2 regions of the Mesorhizobium sp. P2_E7 genome follow, and region 1 is predicted to be linked to the other one. Evidence: predicted binding sites of a transcription regulator. Region 1 holds the regulator's gene; the other holds the start of a gene.

Region 1 (10,966 bases):
ATTTTTGGCCAATATGAGCCACGAAATCCGCACGCCGATGAACGGCGTGCTCGGCATGGCCGAGCTGCTCGCCAAATCCGACCTCGACCCCAAGCAGAAGACGTTCACCGACATCATCGTCAAGTCGGGCAACGCGCTGCTTACGATCATCAACGACATATTGGACTTCTCCAAGATCGATGCCGGCCAGCTCGTGCTCGACCCGGCGCCGTTCAACCTGCCCGAGGCGATCGAGGATGTTGCGACATTGGTGTCGACACGCGCCAAGGAGAAAGACCTCGAACTGATCGTGCGCGTCGAGCCGGGCCTGGAAAGCCTGTTCATCGGCGATGTCGGCCGCATCAGGCAGATCGTCACCAATCTGCTCGGCAATGCGGTAAAATTCACCGACGAAGGCCATGTGCTGGTCGATGTCACCGGCGAGAGGGTTGTGGCCGGAACCAGGCTCACCATCTCGGTCACCGACACCGGCATAGGCATTCCGGAGGACAAGCTGAAGGCCGTCTTCGAAAAGTTCAATCAGGTCGATACCTCGTCGACCAGGCGCCATGAAGGCACCGGGCTCGGCCTTGCCATCACCTCGCGGCTGGTCGAGCTGATGGGCGGCGAGATCGGCGTCGAGAGCGCCGAGGGCAAGGGCTCGACCTTCTGGTTCACCGTCACGCTGCCCAGGGCCGGGCAGCAGACAGGGCAGCGCATCATGCCCGTCGACGTCACCGGTGCAAGGGTGCTGATCGTCGACGACAACGCCGTCAACCGCTCGATCCTGACCGAGCAGATGGTGTCGTGGACTTTCGATTCCTGCGCTGCCGAAAGCGGTGCCGAAGGGCTGAAGGTGCTGGTTGCCGCGGCCGCCTATGGCGTGCCGGTCGACTGTGTCGTGCTCGACTACCAGATGCCGGGGATGAGCGGTGCCGAAATGGCGCGCGTCGTGCGCAACACCGCGGGGCTCGCCGACACACCGATCATCATGCTGACTTCGGTCGACCAGTCGCTCGCCAACACCAGCTACCGCGATCTCGGCATCGATGCGCAGCTGATCAAGCCGGCGCGCTCCTCGGTGCTGCTGGAGACGCTGGTCGCCACCATCCAGCGCCATCGCCACGGCACAACAGACCCTGCGCCGGAGGCCGCAAGCGGCGGTTCCGGCGAAGCGATGGTACAGCCGACGTCGACAGCGACGGCACGGGGCGCGTCCGAGCGATCGCAACTGCACCCGCCGCCGCTGCGTGCCCGCGCCCGGGCAGGCGGCAACGAACGCGGGCTCGATATCCTCGTTGCCGAGGACAATGAGGTGAACCAGATGGTGTTCACCCAGATCCTCGGTGAAACCGGCTTCAGCTTCGAGATCGTCGGCAACGGCCGCAAGGCGCTCGATGCTTTCGGCCGGCTCAATCCGCGCATGATCCTGATGGATGTCTCGATGCCGGAGATGAACGGGCTCGAAGCCACGGCCGCGATTCGCCGGCTGGAGGAAGAGAGCGGCACGCATATCCCGATCGTCGGTGTCACCGCGCATGCCTTGAAGGGCGACCGCGAGCGCTGCCTGGAAGCCGGCATGGACGACTATCTGCCCAAGCCGATCAGTCCCAAGGCGCTGCTCGAAAAGGTCGAACGCTGGGCCGGCATCGCGAGCGAAGCCAAACGCGACGCCGGCTAACTGGTATCAGTACCGGGATTCGGCAGATCAGCGGCGTCCAGCGGTATGGTGCGATCGCACCATATCAAAGCTTGCGCCCATTCGGGAAAATGGCCGCAACAAACCGCTCATTCAGTTACGGGCGGGAGCAAGCGACCGCCGACAAGAAACAGCGTCGAAATCTACCCCAACGGACCTGTTTTTGGCGATGGCTCAGCCAAGATACGCTCTGGCCACGGGCAACGCGCTTCCGTCCGGTTTTTCTTTCTCGGCATCGCGGCCTGCGATCCGCCGGGACAAATGCCGACGCAAAATCCCGCAAGCTTATGATTCCAGCGGCAAACTGCGGCTCTGCCGGCGAGGCAGGCCGGCTGCGGCTTTCTGTGCGTCCATCCGACGTTACCGGGCTGACACGAAACTGTCATGCGACTGTAATAATCGAAGGCTATTGGCCTCAGCGGGCGCCGGCTGAAGAGGGCGCCGAGAGACCATCTTCCGAACAGGAGCAGGCCACATGAAGAAATTCCTCGTTACGGCATCGGCCGTGGCGGTAGCGTTCGCCGCATCGTCCGGTGTCGCCGCTGCGCGTGACCAGATCCAGGTCGCCGGTTCGTCGACCGTGCTGCCTTACGCCAAGATCGTCGCCGAGCAGTTCGGCGAAACCTTCACCAACTTCAAGACCCCGGTTGTCGAGTCCGGCGGCAGCGGCGCCGGCATCAAGGAATTCTGCAAGGGCGTCGGCGAAGACACCATCGACATCGCCAACTCCTCGCGTCCGATCAAGAAGGACGAGCTGAAGTCCTGCGCCGACGCCGGCGTGAAGGAAGTCCAGGAAGTCCGCATCGGCTATGACGGCATCGTTTTCGCCACCGACATCAAGGGCCCGGATTGGGCGCTGGTTCCCGCCGACATCTACAAGGCGCTCGCCGCCAAGCTGGTGGTTGACGGCAAGCTCGTCGCCAATCCGAACACCAAGTGGAACCAGGTCAACCCGAAGCTGCCCGACTGGGATATCGCTGCCTACATCCCCGGTGAAAAGCACGGCACCCGCGAAGTGTTCGAGACCAAGCTTCTCGACGCCGGCTGCGACAAGGCCGCCCTGAAGGCCGCCGGCATTGCCGACGACAAGGAAATCGGCAAGACCTGCATCGCCATCCGCAAGGACGGCAAGGCTGTCGACATCGACGGCGACTACACCGAGACGCTCGCCCGCATCGACTCCAACAAGACCGGCGTCGGCGTGTTCGGCCTCGCCTTCTACGAGAACAATGCCGACAAGCTGAAGGTCGCCACCGTGGAAGGCATCGTGCCTTCGACCGAGACGATCGCAACCGGCAAGTATCCGGTTTCGCGCCCGCTGTTCTTCTACGTCAAGAAGGCGCATCTCGGTGTCGTTCCCGGCCTCAAGGAATATGTCGAGTTCTTCCTTGACGACCAGATGATCGGCCCGGAAAGCCCGCTCGCCCAGTACGGCCTGGTTTCGGCTCCCGACGCCGAGCGTCAGAGCCAGCGCGACGCCTTCGCCGCCGGAAAGACGATGTAATCAACTGACCGGATCAGGGCGCGGACCAAATCCGCGCCCTGATTTTGCCGCTTGCCGCAACGGCGGCGGCGATCTGAATTTTCCCTGGGGTGGGTGATGTCGTCCTTGCTCGTACTCGCCATAGTCATTGCCATCGGCGTGGTCGCCTTCGTGATCGGCCGCCAGCGCGCCGCGGCGCAGGATACCGGCAAGGTCAAGCCGCATTCGCGCGCCCACTACCACGGCTGGTGGGCCTTTCTGCTCGCCGTCCTGCCTGCCGTCCTGCTGCTCGCCGTCTGGGACATTGGCTCGTCCTTCTATCTCGACCGGCACATCCACGCCGCCTTGCCCGAACGCACTGTCGACTCCAAGGTCGCCAGCGAAGCGCTCGACGCCAGCCTGGTGAAGAGCCTCGCCAAGGGTTTGCGCCGGCTCGATGCCGCTACGCCGCTTCCCGCCACCTTCGCTGAATTGCAGCCGTTGCTCATCGCCAAGGGCGTGGCGCTGGCCACCGACACGCAGGACTACATGATTCCGATCGCCGTCGAGGCCAACAAGGTCCAGGACAGGCTCGGCCTGTTTGGCGCGGTGATCACACTTGCACTGTCGATCGCCGGCGCCTTCTATGCGCTGCGGCAGATCGCGCCGCGCGCCAGGGCGCGCAACAATGTCGAGAGGCTGATGCTGTGGGGGCTGCTTGCGGCCTCGACCATCGCCATCCTGACCACGGTCGGCATCGTGCTGTCGATGCTGTTCCAGACCATCACCTTCTTCGAAAGCGTGTCGCCGATGAGCTTCTTCTTCGGCACAGTGTGGGATCCGCGCTTCGCCGCCGCCGGTTCGGGCGGCAGCCAGGGCCAGTTCGGCCTGATCCCGCTTCTCGCCGGCACGCTCTACATTGCCGCCGTCGCGCTGCTGGTGGCCGTGCCGGTCGGGTTGATGTCGGCGGTCTACATGTCCGAATATGCCTCGCGCAGCGTGCGCTCGGTGGTCAAGCCGGCGCTGGAATTGCTGGCTGGCATCCCGACCATCGTCTACGGCATCTTCGCCGTGGTCACGCTCGGGCCATTCATGCGCGACCTGTCGGCGGCACTCACCGGCGGCTCGCCGTTCATCCAGGGCCAGAGCATCTTCACCGCTGGCCTGGTGATGGGCGTGATGCTGATCCCGGTCGTGTCGTCGCTGTCCGACGACATCATCACCGCGGTGCCTCGCGCCATGCGTGACGGCTCGCTCGGCCTGGGCGCCACGCGCTCGGAGACGATCAAGCGGGTGATCCTGCCGGCGGCACTGCCCGGCATCGTCGGTGCCATCCTGCTAACTGCGTCGCGCGCCATCGGCGAAACGATGATCGTCGTGCTGGCGGCCGGCGTCGCCGCCAATCTCACCGCCAATCCATTCGAGGCGATGACGACCATCACCGTCAAGATCGTCAACCAGCTGACCGGCGATCTCGAGTTCAACTCACCGCAGACGCTGGTCGCCTTCGCGCTCGGCCTGACGCTGTTCGCGCTGACGCTGGTGATGAACATTGTCGCCCTCTACATCGTGCGCAAGTACCGGGAGCAGTACGAATGACCGACATCCCCCTGGACACGATGGCGGGTGCTGTCGCGCGCCCGCGCCGCGACATCGGGCTGAAGGCGCGCTACGCCGCCGAACGCCGCTTCCGCATCTATGGTGTGATTGCGATCTCGGTCGGCCTGGCGTTCCTGGCCATCATGCTGATCACCATCGTCTCGAAAGGCTACACCGCCTTCTGGCAGACGACGGTGACGCTGCCGATAACCTTCGACGAGAAGGTGATCGATCCCTCCGGCAAGCGCGCCACCGATCCGAACGTGCTGATCAAGGCGAACTATCCCAAGCTCGCCGAAAACGCACTGGTCGCCAAACTCGGCATCGATCCCGCCAACAAGCCGATGATGCTGAAGCTCAAGGGCTTCCTGTCGGAGGGCGCCCGCGTCCAGCTGCGCGACATCGTCGCCGCCGATCCCTCGGTGATCGGCACGACGCGTGACGTCAACATCCTGGCCGCCGCCAATCTCGACTCCGCCTTCAAGGGCCAGATCGACCTCAGTGTCGATGAAGCCCGCCGCAAGGTGTCCAACCAGCAGATCGATTGGATGAACAAGCTCAAGGCCGATGGCGTGATGGCCGAGCATTTCAATACGGGCCTGTTCACCTATGGCGCCTCCAGCCGGCCTGAGACGTCGGGCATGGGCGTGGCGATCATCGGCTCGTTCTACATGATGGTGATCGTGCTGTTGCTGGCGCTGCCGATCGGCGTCGCCGCCTCGATCTATCTTGAGGAATTCGCCAAGAAGAACCGCTTCACCGACCTGATCGAAGTCAACATCAATAATCTGGCGGCGGTGCCGTCGATCGTCTTCGGCCTGCTCGGGCTTGCCGTGTTCATCAACTTCCTCGGCATGCCGCGCTCGGCCGCCTTCGTCGGCGGCCTGGTGCTGACATTGATGACGCTGCCGACCATCATCATTGCCACGCGCGCCGCCCTTGCGGCGGTGCCGCCGTCGATCCGCTCGGCAGCGCTTGGGCTTGGCGCCTCCAAGATGCAGATGGTGTTCCAGCACATCCTGCCGCTGGCCGCGCCCGGCATCCTGACCGGCACCATCATCGGCCTGGCGCGCGCGTTGGGTGAGACCGCACCACTGCTTCTGATCGGCATGGTCGCCTTTGTCGCCGACTATCCGAAGACACCTTTCGACCCGGCAACCGCGCTACCGGTGCAGATCTACATGTGGGCAAACGAGGCCGAACGCGCTTTTGTCGAGCGCATGTCCGGCGCCATCATCATCCTGCTGGTCTTCCTCATGGCCATGAACATCACCGCGATCGTGCTTCGGCGCCGGTTCGAGCGGCGCTGGTAGAAAAAAGGCAATTTGGTATGAACATCATGACCGAACAGTCCCTTGAAAACGCAGTGGGCGACAAAATGAACGCCAAGTCGAACGAAGTGATCAAGATGCGCGGCGACAAGGTCGGCGTGTTCTACGGCGAGAAGCAGGCGCTGTTCGACGTCAATCTCGACGTCCGCCAAAACCAGGTGACCGCGCTGATCGGCCCGTCCGGCTGCGGCAAGTCGACCTTCCTGCGCTGCCTCAACCGCATGAACGACACCATCGATTCAGCGCGGGTGACCGGCAAGATCACGCTCGATGAGGACGACATCTACGACAAGAACATCGACGTCGTCGAACTCAGGGCTCGCGTCGGCATGGTGTTCCAGAAGCCCAATCCGTTCCCGAAGTCGATCTACGAGAACGTCGCCTACGGCCCGCGCATCCATGGCCTGGCCAAGCGCAAGTCCGACATGGACCAGATCGTCGAGTCGAGCCTGAAGAAGGCGGCGATCTGGAACGAGGTCAAGGACCGCCTGCAGGAACCCGGCACTGGCCTGTCCGGCGGCCAGCAGCAGCGCCTGTGCATCGCGCGCGCCATCGCGGTCTCGCCGGAAGTGATCCTGATGGATGAGCCCTGCTCGGCGCTCGACCCGATCGCCACCGCCCGCGTCGAGGAGCTGATCGACGAACTGCGCCAGAACTACACTATCGTCATCGTCACCCACTCGATGCAGCAGGCAGCGCGCGTGTCGCAACGCACGGCGATGTTCCACCTCGGCTACCTGGTCGAGGAGGGCGCCACCGACAAGATGTTCACCAATCCCGACGACAAGCGCACCCAGGACTACATTACCGGCCGCTTCGGCTGAGCCGTCCAGCGGTTGAATTTTCAGGCACGAGGACCAGGATCATGGGTGAACATACCGTCGCCTCCTTCGATGAAGAGTTGGGCCAGATCAGCAAGCTGATCCGCGACATGGGCGATCTGGCCGGGTCGATGGTCAGCGGCTCGACCAAAGCGCTGCTCACGTCGGACAACGCGCTGGCGCAGCGTGTGGTTTCCGATGATGCCATCATGGACGCGCGCCAGCGTGAACTCGACGACCGCGCCATCACGCTCATCGCCAAGCGCCAGCCGATGGCCAACGATCTGCGCGCCGTGGTCGGTTCGATCCGCATGGCCGGCGACCTCGAGCGCATCGGCGATCTCGCCAAGAACATCGCCAAGCGCGTCGGCACTGTGGGCTTGAGCGTCACGCCGCGCGACCTCTCGCATTCCATCGATGCGATGGCACAACTGGTGCTGATCCAGGTGCAAGGGGTGGTCGAGGAATATGCCGCCGCCGATGCGGCCGCGCTGGCGAAGCTCAGGAATGAGGACGAGCGCATCGACGTCAAATACACGTCGGTGTTTCGTGAACTCTTGACCTACATGATGGAAGACCCGCGCAACATCACTGCCTGCACGCATCTTCTGTTCTGCGCCAAGAATCTGGAGCGCATCGGCGATCATGTCACCAACATCGCTGAAAATGCGTATTATGTGCTGACCGGCCAGCAATTGCCTGCCAATCGCCCGAAGCAGGACGAGACGGCGATGGCCACGTCGGCCTGACAAGGGTGAACTGCTGATGATTGCGCCACGCATCATGGTCGTGGAGGATGAGGAGCCGCTGGGCGTGCTCCTCCGCTACAACCTCGAATCCGAAGGCTACCAGGTCGAAGTGGTAACGCGCGGCGACGAGGCCGAAATCCGGCTGCAGGAAAATGTGCCCGACCTTCTGGTGCTCGACTGGATGGTGCCGGCGGTGTCCGGCATCGAGCTTTGCCGGCGGCTCAGGATGCGGCCCGAGACCGAGCGATTGCCGATCATCATGCTGACCGCGCGTGGCGAGGAGAGCGACCGCGTGCGCGGGCTTTCGACCGGCGCCGACGATTATCTGGTCAAGCCGTTCTCGACGCCGGAATTCATGGCGCGCGTGAAGGCGCTGCTGCGCCGCGCCAAGCCGGAAGTCCTGTCCAGCGTGCTCAAGGTCGGCGACATCGTGCTCGACCGTGAATCGCACCGAGTCTACCGCAAGAAGAGCGAGATCCGACTGGGGCCGACCGAGTTCCGCCTGCTCGAATTTATGATGCGCCACCCCGGCCGTGTGTTCTCACGCAGCCAGCTGCTCGACAATGTCTGGGGCGAGACGATCTACATCGACGAACGCACGGTCGACGTGCATGTCGGTCGCTTGCGCAAGGCGGTCAACAATGGCCGCATGCCGGACGTCATCCGCACCATCCGCGGCGCCGGCTACGCCATCCGCGAAGACTAGAGCCCGGCGCGCCGGGCCGTCGCCGGCCTCTCAGGCGACGTGCTTGCCGGTCTTCGCTTGAATGCCGGGCGCGAAAATCTCCTGGTCGACGAAGCTTAGCGCCCGCATGGCGCAGCCCTCGCGGATCAACGGCAGTTCGTTGGGCTCGGTGTCGAAGGAGATCGACTTCGAGTGCTGGCCGCCGGCGGTCTGGGCGATCGCCTCGCGCAATGCCGGCTCGATCAGGTCGAAGGCGGCGGCGCTGACACCGACCATGGCGACAGGGGCGGGGTCGATCAGCGCGAACAGGCTGCCAAGGCCGAAGCCGAGCGCCTCGCCCGCCTTGCGATAGGCTTCGCGCTCCGGGCCATCCGTCTCGCGGGCGCGTGCGGCCAGCGCCCGCATGTCGGCGTCGCCGACATCGACCGGTTCGGCATCCTCGCTCATCATCTTTGCGCTGCGCCAGATAGCGTAGTTGCCGGCATAGGCCTCGACGCAGCCGCGCCGCCCGCAACGGCACAGCGCGCCGCCGGGCCGGTGGATCATGTGGCCGAACTCGCCGCCGGACGAATGGGTGCCGGTGAACAGTTCGCCCTTCAGCACCAGCCCCATGCCGATGCCATGCGAGAGCAGGATGGCGATGAAATCGTCGCGATAGCGGTCAGGCTGGCGCCATTGCAGCGCCACCGCCATCATGTTGCAGTCGTTTTCCATGGTGGCCGGAATGCCGAATTCCGCTTCCAGTATGTCGGCGAAGGCAATGTCGGTCAGCGGTGTGATCGGCGACCACAGCATGGCGCGCGCATGCGAATCGGTGATGCCCTGAATGCCCATGGCAATGCGGGCGACGCTCTGGACGTCGAGGTCGGGATCCTCGAGCCGGCGTCTGACAATGGCAGTGCATTCGCCGATCAGTTCGTCGCGCGAAATGGTCAGCGTGTCGAGCCGGCGCTGTTCCTCGGCGACCACCTGGCCGGCATAGTCAATGACGGTGACGGAGAGGAAGTTCAGCGACAGCACCACGGTCATCACCGCCGCCGCTTCCGGGTTGAGGCCAAGGCCGACCTGCGGCCGGCCGCGTTTCAGCGCGCCGGTCTCGCCGGGCTTGCTTTCGGCCAGGATGCCTTCCGCAATCAAATCCGACGAGATCGCCGATATGGTCGAATGGCTGAGGCCGGTGGTCGCCGCGATCTCGGTCCGCGACGGTTGGCCGGCACGGCGCACGGCCGAAATCACCATCGCACGGTTGCGACGGCGCAAATCGTCGTGGCGGATTCCAACCGACATTTTTGTTTCCTCCCGGTCCTCCTCGCGCCTCATGATAATGAAGGCGGTCAGGGGCGCTACGCAAATATTGGCAGAAGCCGGCGGCGCTGTCATTGTTTATTGCGAGTCTCGAAAAAATTCGCGGAGGCCATCAGATTCCATCAGAATCGATGTTGACAGCGCCTCGCCGTTGGACCAGTATTTTTTCGAGGCTCGAAAAAATAGAGCCTCTGTGTGCCGGCCTTCGGGCCAGTTTTGTCGCGCCGCGCGCGGCGCAGGGAGGATTAACATGAACAGATTTGCAGCCGCCATGCTGGCGGGTGTCGCCATGTCGCTGACGCTGGTGTCGGTCGCGCAGGCGAAGGACAAGGTCATCGGCGTGTCGTGGTCGAACTTCCAGGAAGAGCGCTGGAAGACCGACGAAGCGGCGATGAAGGCGGCGATCGAGGCTGCCGGCGACAAGTATATTTCCGCCGACGCGCAGTCCAATCCCGGCAAGCAGCTGACTGACGTCGAAAGCCTGATCTCGCAGGGCGCCAATTCGCTGATCATCCTGGCGCAGGATGCCTCCGCCATTGGCCCGGCGGTGCAGAAGGCGCTGGACGAAGGCATTCCGGTGGTCGGCTATGACCGCCTGATCGAGAACAAGGACGTCTTCTACCTGACCTTCGACAACAAGGAAGTCGGCCGCATGCAGGCTCGTGAAGTGTTCAAGGCCAAGCCGGAAGGCAACTATGTCTTCATCAAGGGCTCGGGCTCCGATCCGAATGCGGATTTCCTGTTCGCGGGCTCGATGGAAGTGCTCAAGGAAGCCATTGACTCGGGAAAGATCAAGAATGTCGGCGAAGCCTATACGGACGGCTGGCTGCCGGCCAACGCGCAGAAGAACATGGAACAGTTCCTGACCGCCAACGACAACAAGGTCGATGCCGTGGTCGCGGCCAATGACGGCACCGCCGGCGGCGTTGTCGCCGCGCTGACGGCGCAGGGCCTTGCCGGAACGGTTCCCGTCTCGGGCCAGGACGGCGACCATGCCGCTCTGAACCGCATCGCGCTCGGGACCCAGACCGTATCGGTGTGGAAAGACGCGCGCGAGCTCGGCAAGAACGCCGCCGAGATCGCCTCGCAGCTCGCCGACGGCAAGAAGACGAGCGATATCGCCGGCGCCAAGGATTTCACCACGCCTGGCGGCAACACCGTCAAGTCGCTGTTCTTGACCCCCGTCGCGATCACCAAGGACAACCTCAACGTCGTCATCGACGCCGGCTGGATCAAGAAGGACGAAGTCTGCACCGGCGTCGCCGCCGGCAGCGTCGCAGCCTGCAACTAAGCTTGGTCTGTTTCCATTCGATATCGACGCCGCGGCCCAAAGCCG
Region 2 (10,966 bases), on a different contig from region 1:
GCCCATCTGGCCGAGGCGGGAAACGCGTTCGAGAAGAATCACTTGCATGGTCTTGTTCCTTCGTCTGGGCACCGATCATAAGGTCGGCGCCGAATTGAGTGGAACAGGTCAGGAAGCTCTGAGCGCCTTGGCGCCGGTGTCGCTGTCCTGCCTGTCGCGGGAGTTAGAGGCTTTTCACCTCAACTCGGGATTTCAATGCATGTCGCCCAAAAGTGGGTCCCGGTTTTGGGACAACGACATGCATCATCAAAATACCCATGCGGCGCCCGTCGCCGTGGGAGAATAGAGCGGGCGGCGAACCGCCCGCTCGAAAGTCTTAACGAACCACGTAGGGCAGCAGGCCGAGGAAACGGGCGCGCTTGATCGCCTTGGCGAGTTCGCGCTGCTTCTTCTGGCTGACGGCGGTGATGCGCGACGGCACGATCTTGCCGCGCTCGGAAATGTAACGCTGCAGCAGACGCACGTCCTTGTAGTCGATCTTGGGCGCGTTGGCGCCGGAGAACGGGCAGGTCTTGCGGCGGCGATGGAACGGGCGCCGGGTCGGGATCTGATTGATGTCGACCATTATTCTGCACCCCCTTCAACACCTTCGCGCGGACGGCGCGGACCACGATCGCCACCGGCATCGCCGAACGAGCGCGGCGGACGATCACCACGGTCGCCACGATCACGGTCGCCGAACGAGCGCGGACCACGATCGCCACGGTCGCGGTCGCCGAAGCCGCCGCGTTCCGAGCGCTCTTCGCGCTTCTGCATCATGGCCGACGGGCCTTCCTCATGCGCCTCGACCTTGACGGTCAGGAAACGCAGCACGTCTTCGGACAGGCCCATCTGGCGCTCCATCTCGTTGAGCGCTGCGGGCGGGCAGGTGAGGTCCATAAGCGTGTAGTAAGCCTTCCGGTTCTTGTTGACCCGGTAGGTGAGGGACTTCAGTCCCCAGTTCTCGACCCGGCCGACGGACCCGCCATTTGCTGCGATGACGCCCTTGTACTGTTCGACAAGCGCATCGACCTGCTGCTGCGAGAGGTCCTGCCGGGCAAGGAACACATGTTCGTATAGAGCCATAGTGGTTCAGTGCCTTTCTTCGTTTCTCTCCCGGATCCTCGCGGCAAAAGCCTCTGCAACTTCTCTGACCCGCTGGTCCCGAAGGGGGCGGGGAAGAAAGGAGCATTTCGAGACGGTCGAGAGCGGAGACACGGGAGGCGGAAGCGCTTCTGGCTTCACACGAAGGTTTTGGGTAAAACCTCCGGCCCTCCGTTCAGCCCCCAGCAAGGACCGGCAGATTGCGGGCGTCTATACAGCAATTTGGCCAGGATGCAAGCAGGGCGGCGTCACTGTACGGCCGGCTTGGCGACAGGCGGCAACAGCACCTGGCGGAATTCAGGCGTGTCCAGGATCTTGCTGATCAGAATGCCTTCATTGGCGAAAAACCGCTCACCCAGCGCATTCTTCACGATATTTCCGCCGGAATGATGAATGGCGACGACTTTCCAGGCGTCGTTGAACACCGGCGATCCGCTCGATCCCGGCATCGTGTCGGTCATATATTGCAGCCGCTGCTCGAAAATGTTGACCACCTCGTTGGCGGTTGCAGCGATCTTCTTCGGTCCACCAGAGGGATGCTGGATGATGGTGACATGAGCGCCGACCGCGATGCTGCCTGCCGCCCCTTCGACAAGCTGCAGGACACCCCAGGAGGACAATGGTGGCTGGCCGTCAGCCTCGAGAATGCGCAGAATGGTGCAGTCGAGCTTGTCGATGGGGCTGGTCACGAAGGATGCCTTGGGGTCGACCGGATAGGTGCTGTGCGCCCGCAATCGTCCGGCTGCATCCTCTTCGAAATTGAATTCGACCACCGTTCCGGCAGCCGCCTCGGCCGATGGAACGACATGGTTGTTGGTGAGCACAATCCCTGGCGCAACGAGAAAGCCTGTCCCCAGGCCGGCAGGCGACACGACGCGGCAGATGGAACGTGACGCTTCGACCCCCTTGTAGAGCCAGGAGATGCTCTGCAGCGTCCCGCTCCACACCTTTTCCAGGGCGCTTTCCTGGGGCGGCGCCAGGTTTACCGACGGCGTCGGCGGCGGCAGCGGCGTTTGCGCCTTTGCCAGCGCGCCGTCGATCTCATCGATGAGATCGAGAACGTTAGCGTTGATCTGCGCCTTGCGCGTCGTTGCCTGGTCCTGGGTGATGACGCCCCGGCGTCGTTCTCCGGCCAGGTCGCGTATTTCGCCGGCCTTCATGATGAGTTCGCGGTAAAAGCCCGCCATCCTCTTTCCCGCCGGGCTGCCGTCTCTCGGCTGGCCGGCGATGAAATTGCGCAAGAGGTCTACCGCTTCCGCCGTGTAACCCTCGGCGATCTGGTTCTGGGCGTCCTGGAGGATTTCGTGCATGGATAACCTCAGCTGTCGACCGGCGCCATGTAGATTCGGTGGATGGCGCGGAATACGGGACGATACAGAGAGACCGTCAGAAGGATTGGGAGAAACGCCACCAGAAGCACCGCCAATGACACAAGGGCACCAAAGGAAAAATCAAAATAGTTATAAATGCTCGACGCGATAAACGCCAAAAATATAAGTATGAAAATAAGCAATGAAATTGATGGTGTTGAAAATATCGCAAACATTAGAAGGTAAATGCTTGCAGATCCGTTCATAAATTTCCGCGGCACATAGAAAATTATGAACGACAGAGCGGGAATAATAAGTATAGAAAAAACAATCAAATAAGTCATTCCGCCACTAAAGAAAACTACAACCGAAGCTATCACCGAAAAGTATAATAAAATCGAAAATAGAGCGCCGAAGGTGGCAAGCTTTACGTCCCATACCTTTGATGCGTAAGAAAAATTTGACGCCATATATATTCCATGAGCCAACAGTATGCCAAGCGCCGCAACGGCAGTGCCGAGCTCCATATCAATTGCATTGTAGACGTATATCGCGATAAGAAATAAAACAAAAATACCTAGGGATGAAGAAAAAAAGCTGGATACAAGGTACAGGACGTGATTTGAAGGATTGTTGAATTCGAAATGTCGATCAAGTTTGAACAAAGTAATAATAAGAATGGGAGGTATAAAGAAAAGAAGTGCGTACACAAATATGTACGAGATATATGCGGTATCTATCGTGTATGCAAAAATCACAAATAGTAAAACTATCATAGATATCGATATAATTTGCACTAAAAAATTGTAAATAAAAACTATGTGTATTCCAGTAGACCAAAAATAAGGATTTCCTACCAGAAGTTTTCTATCCCAGCGAATTATGCCATTTGGTGTAATCCGCTTGGGATTGGGGATTAATTTCCTCCAGGAAAATCGCCGCTCCGAGTCGGCGGGATTGTAGGCGCTGTTCGAGAGATGGCACGTGGCCATGAGAAGAGACAGCAGAAGGAAAAGGATCGCCCTGTTGCGATCAAGAAAGCTCGATCTGGAAGAGATCTCATTGGATCCACCGTCAGCAAAATCCTTGCTCCATTTTACGACGTGCATTCTGTCCGAAAGTCCTGTTCCGGCAACGGGAATATTGTTCTTGTTGGAGAACGTAGCGCATGACTGAGAGGAGCATTCGGTTCCGAAACTGCCGCACGAGCTTGAATCGTCGAACGAAGAGTTCAATCCATATTTGGGCGATATCGCAGCAGTAGCTTTTCTCGCCTGATCGTCGTTTGCTTCAAAGCAAAGGCCAAAGGCATATTTGGCCATTGTGTCGTAGTCGCTCGCAAACGCACTGTCGGGTTGGGTGGCGGCAATTTTCCTGGACAAAATATGATTGAGCCCGGTGGGGATGGCTCCTGCGGCGTAGAGACAGACGAAATACAAGAGCAGCGTGGTCAGGAATGTTCGCCAGTCAACTCTGGGAGGCGAGATTCGCCACAGGGAGAACATCCAGTAAGCCATCGCAAATACAATGGGCACCCAGATGAAGAGGGCATAGAAGTCCAGCGTCGCGAGCGTGGGAATGTCCGTGGGACTAACTTGAATAAGTGCCGCGGGGGCGCAGAGCGCGCAATACCCGAGCAGCGACCACCACAGCACGTGTAGAATGCTTGTGCGCCAAATAATGGGCCGCGCTGCCAGCAGCCACTTGTCGAATTGCTGCATCGGGCTCAGGTGGCTTAGCCCCCTGAGCATTCTCGTCCTTGAATTGATGATCCCTGCCATCAGACGGCTTCTCCCGATTCAAAGAGCTGCTTCACCGAACGGGAGATGTCGCGGAAATAGGTGAAGTCGACTTTCTGGCCTTTCAGGATCTCTAGAAACTGTTCGCGGCTCAATTGCCGGTTGGTCGTCACCACGAACGACATTCCATTGTACGAAACGCGTTCCACCATGGGCCGACGCAGCTTCTCGCGCAACTCGGAGATGTCGTCGCGACAGTCCAGCTCAAACATGTTCTGCCGCCGGTTTTCGCCGACGCCCTCGATCGGGCCATTGTAGACGACCCGCCCGTCGGTGAGGAAAAGAATGTCATCGGCAATGGCCTCGACCTCATGCAGATGTTGCGAACTGAGCAGCACAGCCATCGGATCGCTGATCGAACGCGACAGGTCGCGGATATCGCGCAGCACGGTAAGTTGTGATCGGATATCGAGATTTGCCAGCGGCTCATCCAGTGCAAGCAATTTGGGCTTCCAGATCAGAGCCCGCGCGAGTTCGAAACGCAGCTTGAAGCCACCAGACAACTCGTTCCAGCCAAGCTCAAGGTATTCGCCGAGCCCTAACCTTTCTACGACGTAGGTGAACTCCCGATCGTTTTCAGCGCCGAGGATACCTTTCGTCGCTGCGGCATACCGCAGGTTCTCCTCCAGCGTTCCGTGCCATTTGGCCAGTGATTGCGGCACATAGGCGATCTGGGCCTTGACTTTCGACCAGTCGATGACCGACTCCGCGGGCGCGCCTAGATAGGGATAGCAGAGCGTCCCCTCCATATGCTTCAGTTCGCCGACGACCATTCGAAACAATGTGGTCTTGCCATTGCCGTTTTCGCCCACCACTCCTGTGATCTCGCCCAGTCGCAATTTCAGGTCGACGCCATGGAGCCGGAATTCCTCCGGCTTGCCGGTCCGGTAGGTGTGCCCGAGATTGTGGCATTCGAACACGATGCTGCGATCGAGCTCGACCGGCTGATACTGGTCAAGGCGCTCGTCGAAAGCCTGCTTGTTGCGCAGGACGTCTTCGTGTGGATGTTCATGGTCGGCAACAATGCTGTCCAGCAGCGCAAGCATTTCCGTCTGCAGCTTCGTCTGCTCGATCTGCTCAGAGCTATCGGAGAAGGTCGCCTTGAGCAGAAGTGCCCGATGGCGAAGTTTTCGATCAAAGGCAAAGATGTTGGCGAACCGGATCAGGCTGTCTGCGCCGGACGCCGGATCAAGCATCAGATCCTGGCGCGTGGATTCAGCCTCGGTCGTGATGTTCTCAGACATCAGGAGGTTCCACCGGGTACAGGGCCATTCGGTACTTGCGGTGGGACGACAACAACAACCGGCGGCGACCGCAGGATCACCGCCTCATAGATATCGTCCTTATGGTTCAAAGCGTCGGACACACATTTGGCGCGCTGAACCTTGAAATCACTCTCGGTAATAGTCTGCTTGCGGAGTTGCCTCACAATGTCTGAAAAGGAGCCGCACCTGACCAGCGCTTCATTTCGATCGTCGCGGGTGCCAAATTCCGTCGCAAAATCCAGCATCCGATCGAAGAAGTATTCAAACTGACCGGCGGCAACCAGCCCGTCCAGCTCCTTTTCCCTGAAAACAACATCGGCAGCGTTTGCCATCCCCCGAAGTATTCCCCTCGTAGCTCGCATCACTGCAAGCAGAAATCCCCTGAACGAAATCTATAGTTGAACGTGTTGGCTGGCAACCGACTGGTTTGTTTGAGATCGGTTTGTTACCGCCTCCTTTGGAAAGAGGTGTCGGTCGCGGGGTGGCGCCGCCATACATCCGGTCGCAAGTCGAAAGCATCCCCGGCACAGCAAACCGGCTAAGCGCCCCGACTTGTTCCAGCAGATCGCCAACAAGTTCGCACCGTTGCACTAACGAATTGAGCGCGCCGGGAGTCCGCCCGGCTCTCGCAAGCGCCGTCCTTCAGCTCATATGCAGGCTGACACCGTTGACCGTTTCAGGGAAGAAGTCTGGTGCCGCTCGGCGCTTGCCGAACATCATGTCATATTGCAGCAGGCGGAAATCGTTGATCGCCGGATCGACGTCCTTCTGCCGCGCCCAATCGGACGTCGCTTCGCCTGACGGTGTCAGCAGAAGATTGCGGTCGACGACGCGGTAGCGTTCGCGCAGCGCGCCGAGGAAGCCGGTGTAGTAGGGGTGCGTGATCCCGGCCGTGGTCAGGATGTGGTAGGGCAGGAAGGCCGGGCTGACCGCCCCCATATCCTGCGCCGGACCGGTGCGGTTCGACCAGATGATCAGCGGCGTCTGGTGGTGCTCAAGTGCGGCCTCCGGCGTCGGCTCCTTGCGCGGCGCGACATTGTCTTTGAGGAAGCCGGTCTCGACATAGACGGGACCAAGCGGCGGCAGATGGTCGCCGAAGAAGGCAATGACCGTCGGCCGCTCGCGGTTCTTCGCCCATTCGATCAGCCGTTCGAGGCCACGGTCGGCATCGGCCGAACCCTCGGCGTAGCTCAGCAGCGATTCCCGCGCCCACGTGCTGATCGGCGCGGCGATCTTGTGGGTTGGATTGTAATAGCGGTACGGCTCGTAGGGGCCGTGGTTCTGCAGGCTGACGGCGAAGAAGAACACCGGCCGGTCGCTAGCGTCGGCCTCTGCGATGATCTCGTCGGTCATTGCCGCGTCGGAGGCCAGCGGCCCGCGCTTTTCCAGCGGCGGCAGCGTCTCTTCCGAGCGGAAATCGTTGAAGCCAAAATCGGCATAGACCGCGCCGCGGTTCCAGAACCAGTTGGTGCCGGGATGGATGGCGCGCGCCCGGTAGCCTTCGCTTTTCAGGAAGGTCGCCAGCGACGGTGTTGGCGTGCGCACATATTGCTGATACGGGATTGAGCCCGCCGGCAGGAAGGCGTTGGAAAAGCCGGTCAGCGCCTCGAATTCGATGTTGGCGGTCATGCCGCCGAATTCCGGCGAGAACATGTAGCCCGAGCGCAAAGCGCGCACATTGGGGATCGGGTCCGGCGTGATGGTAACGCCGGGCAGCTTGGTCGGATCCCAGAAGGATTCGCTCATCACCACGATGATGTCGGGTTTCTCGTCCGGCACCGAGGCCGTCACATCAGGCCTGTCGATCGCGTCGATCGCCTTGTCGGAATAGCCGGCCGGCGCAGAGACATGCGCCATCGGCACGTTGAGCGCGAAAGCCAGTGCAAACCCGTTGGAGGCGTAGTTCTCCTTCTGGTCCCACATGATCGGGATGATCTGCAGCCGGTCGCGGGTCCACGAGAAGGTGGCGTAGTCCATGATCGAGACGAAGAAGGCGAGCAGCGGCACCGCCAGCGTCAGCCGCGCCAGTCGCCCCTTGCGGCTGAGGATCGGCACCTTGCGGCGCCACAGCCGCCAGCCATAGATCAGCAGCGACAGTCCGGCGACGATGCCGACGGCCATGGCCACGGCCGTCCAGGGCCGCTCACGCACCAGGAGCGGCATCAATGCCATGATCTGGCGCGAATAGAGGAAATCGGTCGGGTAGAGCGGATCGCCGAGATAATGCGACTTCTGGTGCCCGACGAAGGCCAGCGCCAGCGTCAGCGGCGCCACGATCATCAGGCTCTGGTGGCTGCGGCCAAGCACGGCGTCCAGTCCGATCAGCACCAGCGCAAAGACGATGATGGTGGTCCAGCCGGGTTTGAAGGGCTGCAGGAAGAAGTCGACCGTGCCGAAGAAGTCGCCGCGCACGATCCATTCGATGGCGAACACCAGGACGGCGGCGGCAAGCAGGGTGACCAGACCGTAGCGGATGACAGGCCATCTGCGCCCCGGCAGGTAGCCGGTGGACGGATCGTCTTCCAAGAACTGTGGCGCGGGTACTGCCGCGCCCTTCCTGATCCTTGCCACGTCTCTTCCCCCGGCCCAAGCAACGCGTTTTTCCACCCGCGTCACCGTTCTGTCATAGAACTGTCATCCAAAAGCTAGCGCCTGTGGCGAAAATAAGAAGAGCCAGCAAACGATTCGTGAGCGGTTTTCATCAGGAGTGATCGGCAAAAAGCCTTTCGGAACAGGGACTCAAGGCTGGCTTCCACCTCGGACAAGGGCCGAAATGCCGCCATCGGGCTTGACTTGGCGGTCCGCCTTGCGTCACAGGCAGGAAAAATCAGGCGCTGGAGAGAGCCCAAATGGCCGTTGTATTCACCTTTCCGGGACAGGGCAGCCAGGCTGTCGGCATGGGCAAGGACCTCGCCGACGCCTTCCCCGAGGCGCGCAGGGTCTTCGAGGAAGTCGATGACGCGCTGGGTGAAAAGCTGTCGAAAGTGATCTGGGAAGGCCCGGAAGAGACGCTGACCCTGACCGCCAATGCCCAGCCGGCGCTGATGGCGGTGTCATTGGCCGCGGTGCGGGCGCTGGAAGCGCGCGGCTTTTCGCTGAAGGGCAAGGTGGCTTTCGTCGCCGGCCATTCGCTCGGCGAATATTCCGCCCTTGCCGCCGCCGGCTTCGTCTCGGTCGCCGATGCCGCCCGGCTGCTGCGCATCCGCGGCAATGCCATGCAGGCAGCGGTGCCGGCCGGCGAGGGTGCGATGGCGGCGATCATCGGACTGGAACAGCCCGATGTCGAAGCCGCTTGCACTGAAGCCGCAGCCGGCTCCGGCAAGGTCTGCCAGATCGCCAACGACAATGGCGGCGGCCAGCTGGTGATCTCCGGCGCCAAGGTTGCGGTCGAACTCGCCGCGAAACTGTGCACCGAAAAGGGCGCCAAGCGGGCGCTGATGCTGCAGGTCTCCGCGCCCTTTCACTCCGCGCTGATGGCGCCGGCGGCAAATGTCATGCGCGAGGCACTGGCCGGGGTGACGAAAAATGCGCCGGTGGTTCCCGTCGTCTCCAACGTCACCGTGACCCCGACCAGCGATCCCGACGAGATCGCGCGGCGCCTGGTCGAGCAGATCACCGGTCGCGTGCGCTGGCGCGAAACCGTGGAGTGGTTCGGCGCCAACGGCGTCACCACGCTCTACGAGATCGGCGCCGGCAAGGTGCTGTCCGGCCTGGCGCGCCGCATCAACCGCGACATCGCCACATCGGCCGTCGGCACGCCCGCCGATGTGGAGGCGGCGCTGGCCGCGCTTGCATAATCCACTGGCGATTTGACCCCTCCCGTGGGAAGGGTGTTCTCTTAAGATCAGGAGACAAAAAATGTTCGAACTGACCGGCCGCAAGGCGCTTGTCACCGGCGCATCGGGAGGGATTGGCGAGGCGATTGCCCGCGTGCTGCATGCGCAAGGCGCCATTGTCGGCCTGCACGGCACCCGCATCGAGAAACTCGAGACCCTGGCCGGCGAACTCGGCGATCGGGTAAAGCTGTTTCCGGCCAATTTGTCGAACCGCGACGAAGTCAAGGCGCTTGGCCAGAAGGCGGAAGCCGAACTCGAAGGCGTCGACATACTGGTAAACAATGCCGGCATCACCAAGGACGGCCTGTTCGTGCGCATGGCGGATGCGGACTGGGATTCGGTGCTGGAAGTGAACCTCACCGCCGTGTTCCGGCTGACCCGTGAACTCACCCATCCGATGATGCGCCGCCGCCATGGCCGCATCATCAACATCACCTCGGTGGTCGGCGTCACCGGCAATCCAGGCCAGACCAATTACTGCGCTTCCAAGGCCGGCATGATCGGCTTTTCCAAGTCGCTGGCGCAGGAGATCGCCACCCGCAACATCACCGTCAACTGCGTCGCCCCGGGCTTCATCGAATCGGCCATGACCGACAAGCTCAACGACAAGCAGAAAGAGGCGATCATGGCGGCGATCCCGACACGCCGCATGGGCACGAGTGTTGAAGTGGCGTCTGCCGTCGCCTATCTCGCCTCCAACGAAGCCGCCTACGTCACCGGCCAGACCATCCACGTCAACGGCGGCATGGCGATGATTTGAGGGGATAGGGCCGGCTTGTGAAAAGTGACCATTTCGCCTTTTACCTTAGCCAATTTTCGTGTAATGCGGCCCGCAACCCGGCGGTTCGGGCAAAAACCGGTCCGGCGTCGTTGCGTTTCCGGCAGGACCATCTTTCAGCTTGATTAGCGGCATTCTGCCCGCTAACGAAGACAGACAAACAAAAGACGAGGATGCCCCAAATGAGTGACACCGCAGAGCGCGTCAAGAAGATCGTCATCGAACATCTTGGCGTCGATGCCGACAAGGTGACGGAGCAGGCGAGCTTCATCGATGATCTGGGCGCGGACAGCCTCGACACGGTCGAACTCGTCATGGCGTTCGAAGAAGAGTTCGGCGTCGAGATTCCGGACGATGCGGCCGAGACCATCCTGACGGTCGGCGACGCCGTGAAGTACATCGACAAGGCTTCGGCCTGACGCTATCCGCAGTCATCACCGGGGAGGACCTGCGATGAGGCGTGTCGTCGTCACGGGCCTTGGCCTGGTTTCGCCATTCGGCATGGGCTTCGAGCACAGCTGGAAGGAACTGCTGACCGGCCGCAGCGCCGCCAAGCGCGTCACCGAGTTCGAAGTGGAAGATCTTGCCTGCAAGATTGCCCACGTCATTCCGCGCGGTGACGGCACCAACGGCACGCTCAATCCCGAAGCTGTGCTTGAGCCCAAGGAACTGCGCAAGATCGGCGACTTCATCCTTTACGGGATTGCGGCCGCCGACGAAGCGCTGAAGGATTCCGGCTGGGAGCCCGGCACCGAAGCCGAACGTTGCGCCACCGGCGTCATGATCGGCTCCGGCATTGGCGGCCTCGAGGGCATCGCCGAGAATGCGCTGATCCTGCATGAGCGCGGACCGCGCCGCATCAGCCCGTTCTTCATTCCCGGTAACATCATCAACC

Evidence for each region. Region 1 encodes PhoB, which activates phosphate uptake and scavenging genes when phosphate is short. Its sites were predicted from a motif close to TGTCATNNANCTGTCAT; they were not measured.
Region 2: a site for PhoB is predicted at 8,079-8,095, ahead of AC1DYC_RS00135 (LTA synthase family protein). Genes of this name have one in related genera too.

The regions. Positions count from the first base shown of each region.
Region 1 covers NZ_JBFUER010000003.1:239,260-250,225, reverse strand. Annotated here, with positions in the region: gene AC1DYC_RS20280 (PAS domain-containing protein) at 1-1,660, shown strand, start outside; gene AC1DYC_RS20275 (PstS family phosphate ABC transporter substrate-binding protein) at 2,154-3,182, shown strand; gene pstC (phosphate ABC transporter permease subunit PstC) at 3,279-4,739, shown strand; gene pstA (phosphate ABC transporter permease PstA) at 4,736-6,052, shown strand; gene pstB (phosphate ABC transporter ATP-binding protein PstB) at 6,070-6,894, shown strand; gene phoU (phosphate signaling complex protein PhoU) at 6,936-7,640, shown strand; gene phoB (phosphate regulon transcriptional regulator PhoB) at 7,657-8,346, shown strand; gene AC1DYC_RS20245 (ROK family protein) at 8,377-9,612, opposite strand; gene xylF (D-xylose ABC transporter substrate-binding protein) at 9,881-10,921, shown strand.
Region 2 covers NZ_JBFUER010000001.1:19,741-30,706, forward strand. Annotated here, with positions in the region: gene rplI (50S ribosomal protein L9) at 1-48, opposite strand, end outside; gene AC1DYC_RS00100 (hypothetical protein) at 47-286, shown strand; gene rpsR (30S ribosomal protein S18) at 317-565, opposite strand; gene rpsF (30S ribosomal protein S6) at 565-1,065, opposite strand; gene AC1DYC_RS00115 (trypsin-like peptidase domain-containing protein) at 1,332-2,393, opposite strand; gene AC1DYC_RS00120 (hypothetical protein) at 2,402-4,174, opposite strand; gene AC1DYC_RS00125 (ABC transporter ATP-binding protein) at 4,174-5,436, opposite strand; gene AC1DYC_RS00130 (hypothetical protein) at 5,436-5,789, opposite strand; gene AC1DYC_RS00135 (LTA synthase family protein) at 6,100-8,028, opposite strand; gene fabD (ACP S-malonyltransferase) at 8,307-9,254, shown strand; gene fabG (3-oxoacyl-[acyl-carrier-protein] reductase) at 9,316-10,053, shown strand; gene AC1DYC_RS00150 (acyl carrier protein) at 10,254-10,490, shown strand; gene fabF (beta-ketoacyl-ACP synthase II) at 10,525-10,966, shown strand, end outside.